2 regions of the Bacillus sp. ABR genome follow, and region 1 is predicted to be linked to the other one. Evidence: riboswitches for the same ligand, from Rfam matches in the RefSeq annotation. Region 1 holds a riboswitch; the other holds the start of a gene.
What was found. Region 1 has a riboswitch for S-adenosylmethionine ahead of OIT90_RS15985 (bifunctional homocysteine S-methyltransferase/methylenetetrahydrofolate reductase). Riboswitches for the same ligand answer to the same signal wherever they lie in the genome.
Positions count from the first base shown of each region.

Region 2: another riboswitch for S-adenosylmethionine. It lies ahead of OIT90_RS00925 (5-methyltetrahydropteroyltriglutamate--homocysteine S-methyltransferase); the one in region 1 lies ahead of OIT90_RS15985 (bifunctional homocysteine S-methyltransferase/methylenetetrahydrofolate reductase).

Region 1 covers NZ_JAOYSL010000005.1:101,620-106,652, reverse strand. The annotation lists gene OIT90_RS15985 (bifunctional homocysteine S-methyltransferase/methylenetetrahydrofolate reductase) at 1-1,568, opposite strand, end outside; SAM riboswitch class I at 1,647-1,765, opposite strand; gene OIT90_RS15980 (YajQ family cyclic di-GMP-binding protein) at 1,847-2,338, opposite strand; gene OIT90_RS15975 (CvfB family protein) at 2,576-3,424, shown strand; gene OIT90_RS15970 (BMP family lipoprotein) at 3,763-4,740, shown strand; gene OIT90_RS15965 (methyl-accepting chemotaxis protein) at 4,737-5,033, shown strand, end outside.
Region 2 covers NZ_JAOYSL010000001.1:199,627-204,659, forward strand. The annotation lists gene OIT90_RS00915 (beta-glucoside-specific PTS transporter subunit IIABC) at 1-600, shown strand, start outside; gene OIT90_RS00920 (glycoside hydrolase family 1 protein) at 572-1,990, shown strand; gene OIT90_RS00925 (5-methyltetrahydropteroyltriglutamate--homocysteine S-methyltransferase) at 2,045-3,169, opposite strand; SAM riboswitch class I at 3,258-3,370, opposite strand; gene OIT90_RS00930 (gluconate:H+ symporter) at 3,453-4,772, opposite strand; gene OIT90_RS00935 (four-carbon acid sugar kinase family protein) at 4,823-5,033, opposite strand, start outside.

The DNA of each region.
Region 1 (5,033 bases):
GTTAACGGCATAATGCCGATGTAAATAGGTTTATCCAAGTGGCGGCTTTCCTCATGAATTTTCACAAGCTGTTCTTCAGAATAAACAGGCTGTGAAATAAAATAATCAGCGCCGTATTCGATTTTTTTCTCAAGACGTTTGACCGCTTTATCTATATGACGCACATTTGGGTTAAACGCGCCAGCCACTGAAAAATTGGTCTTTTTGCCAAGAGGCTTTCCTGAGAAAGAAAGGCCTTCATTAAATTGCTTGATGAGACGAATCAAATCAAAGGAGGTTAAATCATACACAGATGTTGCACCTGGGAAGTCTCCAATTTTAGATGGATCGCCTGTGATCGCTAAAATATCGGTTAATCCAAGAGTGTCGAGCCCCATTAAATGGGATTGTAGCCCAATCAAATTACGGTCGCGGCATGTGATATGAACAAGAGAACGCATATCAAGCTGCTGCTTTAATAATGCGCCGCAAGCGACATTGCTAATACGCGGAGTTGCAAGAGAATTATCGGCTAACGTTAACGCATCAATGCCAGCATTCTTTAATTCATTTGCAGCAACGAGAAATTTTTCGAAGTTCAGCTTCTTCGGTGGATCGAGCTCTACGATAATCGATCGTTTTTTCACAGCCAGCTCATCAAGACCTGGTTCAGTGCGCTGATCTTGGATGGAAATGATTTCTTCTTTTAACACCTTCACTTCTTTTTCAGTGATCGGTGCTAAATCTTTGACCGCTTCAGCCATTGCGCTAATATGCTGAGGTGTTGTTCCACAGCAGCCTCCGATAATGCGTGCGCCCTGATTTCTAAATTCAAGTGCACTTTTTCGGAAATAATCGTTATCAGTATCATAGACGAGTCTGCCTTCTTCAAGAGAGGGGAGACTACTGTTAGGATAGACAGATAAATGCGAATTTTCTAAAAGTGGAACGCCTTCGAGTGCCTGAATCATGTGATAAGGGCCCAGCCTGCAGTTGATGCCGACGACATCTGCACCAAGAGATGATAACTCAGATAAACCATCCTTCAGCGGGGTACCATCTTGCAAAACGCCTTGTTCATGCATAGATACGTTCATGACAATCGGGAGAGTCGTTTCTTTGCGAGCAATTTGGAGAACAGCCTTTGCTTCTTCTATGTCATAATACGTTTCAAGCAATAATCCGTCAGGCTCTTCATTTAATAGGATATACAGCTGCTCTCTAAAGCTTCGTTTGATTTCTTCTATAGAGTAGGCATTTTTGTTAAACGTTCGAATGCCGCCAATTGTTCCGAGTACATAGGCAGAGCCAGCGGCTGCTTTTGCAATTTGTACCGCTTTTGTATTGATTCGTTTCGTTTCTTCCTCTAAGCCGTAGCGGGATAGTTTAATATAATTCGCACCGTATGTGTTCGTTTGGATGATGTCAGCGCCTGCCTGCACATAAGCTTCGTGCACGCGTTTCACTTCATCCTCTTTCGATAAATTTAATTCTTCAAAACAGCGGTCAATGCCGTAAGAGTATAAAAGTGTTCCCATCGCTCCGTCAGCTATCAGTACGCGATTTTGTAAGTCTTGTAATAGGCCCATTGTATTCCTCCTTATTTCTATGTAACAAAAAAAGCCTTCTGATAAGAAGAAGACTTTTTGGCTGTATCGTAATTCTTCTCCTTATCTTCCAAGCAGTTGCTTGCTGGATTTAGCACCTTGGTCATAGAAAATAGATTTCTACTACACCGGTTGCTGAGGCTTCACAGGGCCAGTCCCTCTGCCTCTCTTGATAAGAAAGCAATATGAACATGTCAATGAATTGAACTTCCATCAACTGTAACGAAAAATGCAGAAATAATCAATGGAAAATTTGAAATTTATCGAAAATTTATAAATTGGACATCAATCGGCAAATCAGCCTTACGCATAAGAGAAATCACCTCTTGTAAATCATCTTTATTTTTCCCTGTCACACGCACTTGGTCATCCTGAAATTGTGATTTCACTTTGATGCCAGACTGCTTGATGAGTGCGTTGATCTTTTTAGCGTTGTCTTGATCAATCCCGCTGATCAGCTTCGCACGCTGGCGTACTGTACCGCCAAGAGCATGCTCGGTTTTTCCGTAATCGATGTTTTTAGTTGGCACATTTCGTTTGATCAGCTTTGTCACAAGTACATCTTTTAGCTGCTCAAGCTTGAAGTCATCATCAGAAATGAGAACAAGTTCTTCTTTTTCGAGAGAAATATCACTTTTACTTCCTTTAAAATCATAACGGTTTTTAATTTCTTTCAGCGCTGCTTGAACAGCGTTTTGCACCTCAGGCAGTTCGACTTTCGATACAATGTCAAATGAGCTTTCTTTTGCCATCACACATGACCTCCAAGTATTGATATTGCGTCTATTTTATCATGCCAATAGGCGAAGAAGAAACTTTATCGAAGAGATGAGGCAAAGAGTTCAGCCGGCTGCGGTATAAATCGTGACCAGTTTGTCCACTTTAGCTAACAGAACTAGAGATGTTCATGCGGGGAGAAGTATAGTAGAATAAAGTGAATCTAAAGATGAACGAACGCTCTTTTATGGGCAGATAGGAAGGAAGAGAACATGAGACCAGGTGAGCAACTGACCTTGCAAATAGAGAACGAAATGGAATACGGCTACTTTTTGACAGATGGTGAAGATTCGGTCCTCCTGCACCGCAGTGAAATGACAGAGGATCTTGATGACCGAGATGAAGTAGAGGTCTATTTATATGTAGATCATGAAGAAAGACTCGCTGCCACAATGAAAATCCCTACAATTAACGCACATACATACGGCTGGGTAGAAGTTGTAGACGTGGTAGAAGACATGGGCGCATTTGTCGATGTTGGACTGTCAAAGGATGCACTTGTAGCAACAGAACACCTCCCGCCATTTGAGGAAGCATGGCCGAAAAAAGGAGACAAACTCTACTGTATGCTGAAAGTCACAAGTTACGGCAGAATGTTCGCAAAACCAGCCACAGAAGACGTGATCAGTGAATTGTTTACTGAGGCACCAGAAACCTTAATGAACAAAGAAATCACTGGAACAATCTATCGTTTAATTGCGACAGGTTCTTTTATGCTGACAGATACAGGCGTGCGAGGGTTTATTCACCGCACGGAACGAAAGGAAGAGCCAAGACTAGGATCGACCGTTACAGGACGCGTTATTGCAGTGAAAGAGGATGGAACCGTGAACGTTTCTCTGCTTCCTAGAAAACAGGATGCATTATCTGTCGATGCAGAAGAAATTTTAACCTATATGAGAACAAGAAACGGCGCCATGCCTTACGGAGACAAAAGTGATCCAGAGGATATCCGCGAAAGATTTCAAATGAGCAAAGCAGCCTTTAAACGAGCACTAGGTCATCTGATGAAAAATGATCTCGTTTATCAAAAAGAAGGCTGGACATACGAGAAAAAGTGAGCATTTGCTCACTTCAGCGTGCAGACAAACCCTCGCATTCGGTGTCAGTCCTGCGTGCCGGTGCTCACGAATGTCAAATTCGCTCCGGTACTCGTCCTTCCTAGGGCTGCAAAGGTTTTCAGGTCACGCTGAAAAGAAGACAAAGTTCTAAAATAAAGTTCATTTTAGCCCTTTGTCAATGATCTAAAAGTGAGCATTTGCTCACTTTTTTATTTTTGTCTTAAATAATGGATTTTTTCTATGAAAAAAGTCATGAAAACCTTCACTATATCATTGAAACAACGCCCCTCAAATCCGATAAAAAAGGAGTAAGGATGATAAAAGGAGTGTGTTTTTGGATGAAAGTGAAGATTTCATTGCTTCTGATGGCAGCTATGCTTATGGTGCTCGCCGCATGCAGTAATCACCAGGAGGGGTCGCCAAAATCAACTGCGAAGCATATTGGCGTTATGCTCACAGATGATGGTCTTGGTGATCAATCATTTAACGATTCATCATTTAAAGGATTAGAAAAAGCACGTGATGAGCTTGGCATTGAATTTGATTATAGAGAAATTGCAGAAACTGATACATATGAAAAAGGGCTGACAGAACTCGTAAAAGATGGTAATGATCTCATTATCGGTGTAGGTTTTAGTATGCAAGAAGACCTAGAAAAAGTCGCAAAGAAATATCCGAAGAAGCAGTTTCTTCTGATCGATGCCGTATCTGAGCTGAAAAATGTGACCTCTGTGACGTTTAAAGAAGAGGAAGGCAGCTATTTAGCAGGTGCACTTGCTGCGATGACAACGAAAAGCGATGTCATTGGATTTGTTGGCGGTGTTGATGCAGACGTCATTCATCGTTTTGAACAAGGGTTTCAAAAAGGCGCCAAATCAGTCAATCCAAAAATCAAAATCTTATCTACCTATGCCGGTACATTTAGTGATGCAGGCAAGGGCGGTAAAATAGCCAAAGATATGATCAAAAAGAAAGCAGACGTTTTATATGCTGCAGCCGGTTATTCAGGTGTTGGTGTATTAAAAGAAGCGCAATCTCAAGGCAAATATGCCATTGGTGTTGACAGCGATCAGTACTATACTGCAGAAAAAGCTGTGATTTCATCTATGGTAAAAAAAGTCGATGAAGTGGTCTATCAATTCAGCGAACAGGTCGTCAAGAACAATCAAATTAAAAGCGGACATGTTGTCTATGACTTAAGCAATGATGGAATCGATATGGCAAAAATCCGGATCTTAAAAAATGCTGAGACACTGACCAAAAAATTAAATGGTCTGAAGCAGACGCTTCTAAAAGAAGAGGGGGGCGCATCATGAGCTTACGCGTCAAAATTTTACTCAACTCACTTATCTCACTTCTTTTAGCAGTTGGCGTCATTGCGTTTATCATTGTCAGCATGACAAAGATCCAATCATCAAATGAAGCAGATGTCCAAACCTTATTAAACGTACAAAAAACGAAGGCAAGCTTTGAAAGTGTCGAGCAAGCGATGACCAATTATTCGATGACACTTTCAGATGAACAGCTAGAGATCGTTCAAAACGATATTTCTACAGCAAAAAAACAGCTGCAAACGTTAAACAAGCATGCAGGAAATTTGAACAAAGAG
Region 2 (5,033 bases), on a different contig from region 1:
ATCATGACACTTGTTCTAGGCTTCAAAGATGTACCAGTAAAAGAAGATACAAAAGCAGACAAACCAGAAGATAAGAAAGATACAGCAGCGCTTCAAAATGAAGTGGTACAAAGCCCGCTTGAAGGTCAATTAAAGCCGCTCAATCAAGTAAATGATGCAACATTCTCTAATGAAATCATGGGCAAGGGTACAGCCATTGTGCCAACTGTTGGACGCGTTGTTGCACCGTTCAACGGCAAGGTTGAAACCATTTTTCACACAAAACATGCCATTGGCTTGAAGAGCGACCAAGGCACAGAACTTCTTATTCATGTTGGGATTGACACGGTAAAGCTTGACGGAAAGTATTTCACAAGTCATGTGCAGTCCGGTGATCTTGTACAAGCAGGGGATGTGCTCGTTGAATTTGATATCAAGGGTATTCAGCAAGAAGGCTATGATGTGACCACGCCTGTTATTGTTACCAACACAAATGATTATGCTCAAGTTGATGCGAAAACAGATGGAGCGATTACAGTGAAAGAGACACTGCTTACAGTCAGTGTAGAAGAAAAAGAGGAGGGCATTCAACATGAACAAGTTAGAAAAAACATTTCCTAAAGGTTTCTTATGGGGCGGCGCTGTTGCAGCTAACCAAGTTGAAGGCGCATATAATAAAGATGGAAAAGGCTTATCGACAGCTGATGTATCGCCAAATGGTATTATGCATCCATTCGATGAATCAATGAAAGACCTAAACTTATATCATGATGCCATCGATTTCTACCATCGCTATAAAGAAGATATTGCACTCTTTGCAGAAATGGGATTCAAGAGCTTCAGACTATCTATTTCTTGGCCGCGTATTTTCCCAAATGGCGACGATGCGGAACCAAATGAAGCAGGCCTCGCTTTTTATGAAAAAGTATTTGATGAACTGCATAAGCATGGAATTGAGCCAGTTGTCACGATCTCTCACTATGAAATGCCGCTTGCACTTGTGAAAAACTACGGTGGATGGAGAAACCGTAAGCTTGTGGATCTTTATGAAACATACGCTAAAACATTGTTTACTCGCTTTAAAGATAAAGTGAAATATTGGATGACCTTCAATGAAATCAATGTCGTGTTACATGCACCTTTCACTGGCGGCGGGCTTGTATTTGAAGAAGGGGAAGACGAGAAAAGCATTCAATATCAAGCAGCGCATCACCAATTTGTTGCAAGTGCTCTGGCTGTTAAAGCAGGACATGAAATCATTCCAGATGCAAAAATTGGCTGTATGATTGCAGCGATGACCACATACCCGTACAGCTCAAGACCAGAGGATATGTTTGCTGCAATTGAGCAAGACCGTAAAACATTGTTCTTCTCAGATGTACAGGCAAGAGGCTATTACCCAGGTTACATGAAACGTTATTTCCTTGAAAATGACATCAACATTGAGTTCCAAGACGGGGACGAAGACATTTTAAGAAACCATACAGTTGACTATATTGGCTTCAGTTATTATATGAGTTTTGTGACGAGTACAGATCCAAAGGTTCTTGAACAAGTTACTGGCGGTAACCTATTTGAAGGTGTGAAAAACCCTTATCTAGAAGCAAGTGATTGGGGCTGGCAAATTGATCCGAAAGGACTTCGTACAACACTGAATCAGCTGTATGACCGCTACCAAAAGCCTTTGTTTATCGTAGAAAATGGATTGGGTGCTGTCGATCAAGTAGAAGAAGACGGATCAATTCAAGACGATTACCGAATTGATTACCTCAGAAGCCATTTGCTAGAGGCGAGAGAAGCCATCGCAGACGGAGTAGACCTGATCGGTTATACAAGCTGGGGCCCAATTGACCTAGTCAGCGCATCAACGGCTGAAATGAAAAAACGCTACGGCTTCATTTATGTCGACCGTGATAACGAAGGAAACGGTACATTAGATAGAAAGAAAAAGAAAAGCTTCGATTGGTATAAACAAGTGATTGCGACTAATGGTGAACATTTGGATGCATAAAAGAAAAAGACAAACCGCTCATACTGCGGTTTGTCTTTTTTGTCCTTTGAGGGACTACGAAGTCCACACTTGATCAGCAATCTCAATCACATGACGCAGCTTTTCCCATTGCTGCTCTTCTGTTAACAGGTTGCCTTCCTCTGTTGAGGCGAATCCGCATTGTGGACTCAAACAAATTTGGTTAATGTCCACATATTGAGCCGCTTCCTCAATGCGTTTTTTAATCTGTTCAACTGGCTCAAGCTCACCGTATTTTGAAGTGACAAGGCCTAGTACGATTTGAAGGTTTGGGTTCTTCACATATCGAAGGGGCTCAAATCCGCCAGAACGATCGTCGTCGAATTCTAAAAAGAGACCATCAAGATCTAAGCCGGCGAAAATTGTTTCTGCCGCTGCTTCGTAACCACCTTCAGCTGCCCAAGTTGATTTAAAGTTACCGCGGCAAATGTGCATAGTAATCACCAAATCCTCTGGGCGATCAGCAACGGCTTCATTGATTGTCTTCGCAAACGACTCGCGAAGTTCATCTTCTTCACGGCCAAAGGCTTTGATTTGCTCGTGACCTTTTTCAGAAAAGAACACGGCCCATGCCGTATCATCCAGCTGCAAGTAGCGGCAGCCTGCATCATAAAAAGCACGGATGGCTTTCTTATACGCCTGTGCCACATCATGGTGGAATTCCTCTAAGCTGTCATACACTCCTTCTTCAAGCTTTCCACGGAAAAATAGCATATTCGGACTTGGAATCGTCATTTTAGCCGTATGATCACCAGCGATGCTGTGCAGGAAACGATAATCCTCCAGCATTGGATGATCTGTAAAATCGATCTTGCCTGTTACCTTGATACCTCTAGCTTTTGTCGTTGTGTTATGAAATTGAATGCCTTGATCTGCTTCAAATCCTTCAACCCCATCGAGTCCTTCCAGAAAGTCAAAATGCCACCATGCACGTCTGAACTCACCATCTGTGACAACCTCTAACCCAATTTCTTTTTGCTTCTCTACAATACGTGTAATTTCTTCGTTTTCAATTTGTCGGAGCTGCTCTGCTGTCAGCGTACCATCTGCTTTTTGCTTGCGTGCTTCCTTGATGCGCTCTGAACGAAGTAAACTTCCTACTTGATCTGCGCGGAATGGCGGTTTCGTTGTTTTCTTTCCAATGGTTTGTACTTGTGTCATGCTGAATCCCTTCTTTCTTCAGGTTAAAAAAACAAATAAAAAAGCTCTTCCTTGGATAAGGAAGAGCATCATATACTGTGAGAACTCTGCCTTATCTTCAAACAAGCATCTGCTTGCTTAAGGAATTAGCACCATTCTGTTCCTAGGAACAGCGGTTGCCGGGTTTCACAGGGCCAGTCCCTCCACCACTCTTAATAAGGTTACCTTTTGATTCAATTTTCTTAATAAACACAATTATTCAACCTTTTCGAGGAAAAGTCAATGGTTTTTACAATTTAATTTCCTACATGAACAAATCAGCAACAAGAACACCAGCAAGTCCGACAAGTGAAAGCACGGTGACCATCAATGTCCACGTTTTAAAGGTTTGAGCCATTGATAGGTTAAAGTATTCTTTATAAATCCAGAAACCCGCATCATTCACATGAGAGAACGTGATACTGCCGGCACCTGTTGCGATCACCATTAATTCAGGGCTGACACCCGTCAGGCCAATCAGTGGTGCAGAAATGCCAGCCGCCGTGAGACCGGCGACAGTCGCTGATCCTAAAGAGACACGAAGGACAGCAGCAATGAGCCAAGTCAGAAGCAGGGGAGAAAGTGTGCTTCCTTGCATAATCCCTGCAATATATTGATCGACGCCGCTATCAATGAGCACCTGTTTAAAGGCGCCTCCGCCCGCAATAATTAATAAAATCATAGCAATGGAGCCGATAGAATCCGTGATGGACTTCATCACGTCCTGCATGCTCTTTCCTCTTCCAAGCCCAAACGTGTAGATGGCAAGCAGCACTGAGATTAATAGTGCAATCGCCGGTTCGCCTAAAAACTCAGCGGTAGGCAGCAATGGGGAGGAAGGGAAGAAAATTTCTAGAAATGCTCTGAAAGTCATAAGCAATACAGGCAAAACAGCGGTGAAAATGCTAATGCCGAAGCTAGGCATTTCTTCTTCTGTGAATTCCTTTGGATTAAATAAGTTCTTTGGGATATGTGCGTGCAACTGGTCTTTTTTAAATAGTTTTGTAAACAGAAGTCCACCTACTAAAACAGCAGGAATCGCTAAAATAATCCCAACCAATAAGGTTTGTCCCATGTTTGCTTGAAAGACATTCGCAATGGCAGTCGGCCCTGGGTGAGGAGGGAGGAAGCCATGTGTGGTGATGAGAGCAGCGACAAGCGGCATGCCCACATACAGCACAGGAAGTCTTGCAGCCTGAGCGATCGTAAAGACTAATGGAATTAAAATAATGAATCCGGTTTCATAAAATAGAGCAATTCCAATCACAAATCCAGTCAGCATCGTCGCCCATTGGATTTTTCCGATGCCAAATCGGTCAATGAGTGTCATCGCGATACGCTGAGCACCGCCAGAATCAGCCATCAATTTCCCAAGCATCGCTCCAAAACCGAGAACGAGTGCCAGGTGTCCGAGCGTACTGCCAAGTCCTTTTTCGACGGAAGCAATCGCTTCTAGTGGTGTCATCCCTTCTAACACAGCAACAATTAAAGAGACAATAATCAAAGAAATGAAAGCGTTTAACTTAAAGACAACCATGAGTAAAAGCAATAACAAAACGCCAAGTCCAATAAACACTAACGACATGATCTTTCCTCCTTTGTGGTGCATAAGGGGGCGCAAACACCCCCTATGCCTTATCCTTCAAGTATGTCTACAGCTTCTTTTAACGTATCCTTTGACCCAACATTTCCCGGGAAAATCACATAAGACATGAAAGGGAATTTACTTTCTTCTCCTGTTTGCCAAACAGGGATCCCTGGTTTGATTTGACCTGCCACGGTCGCACGTCTCACGCTAAGACCTCTTGTCCCAATATCGCTGGAAGTAATTCCGCCTTTGGCAATG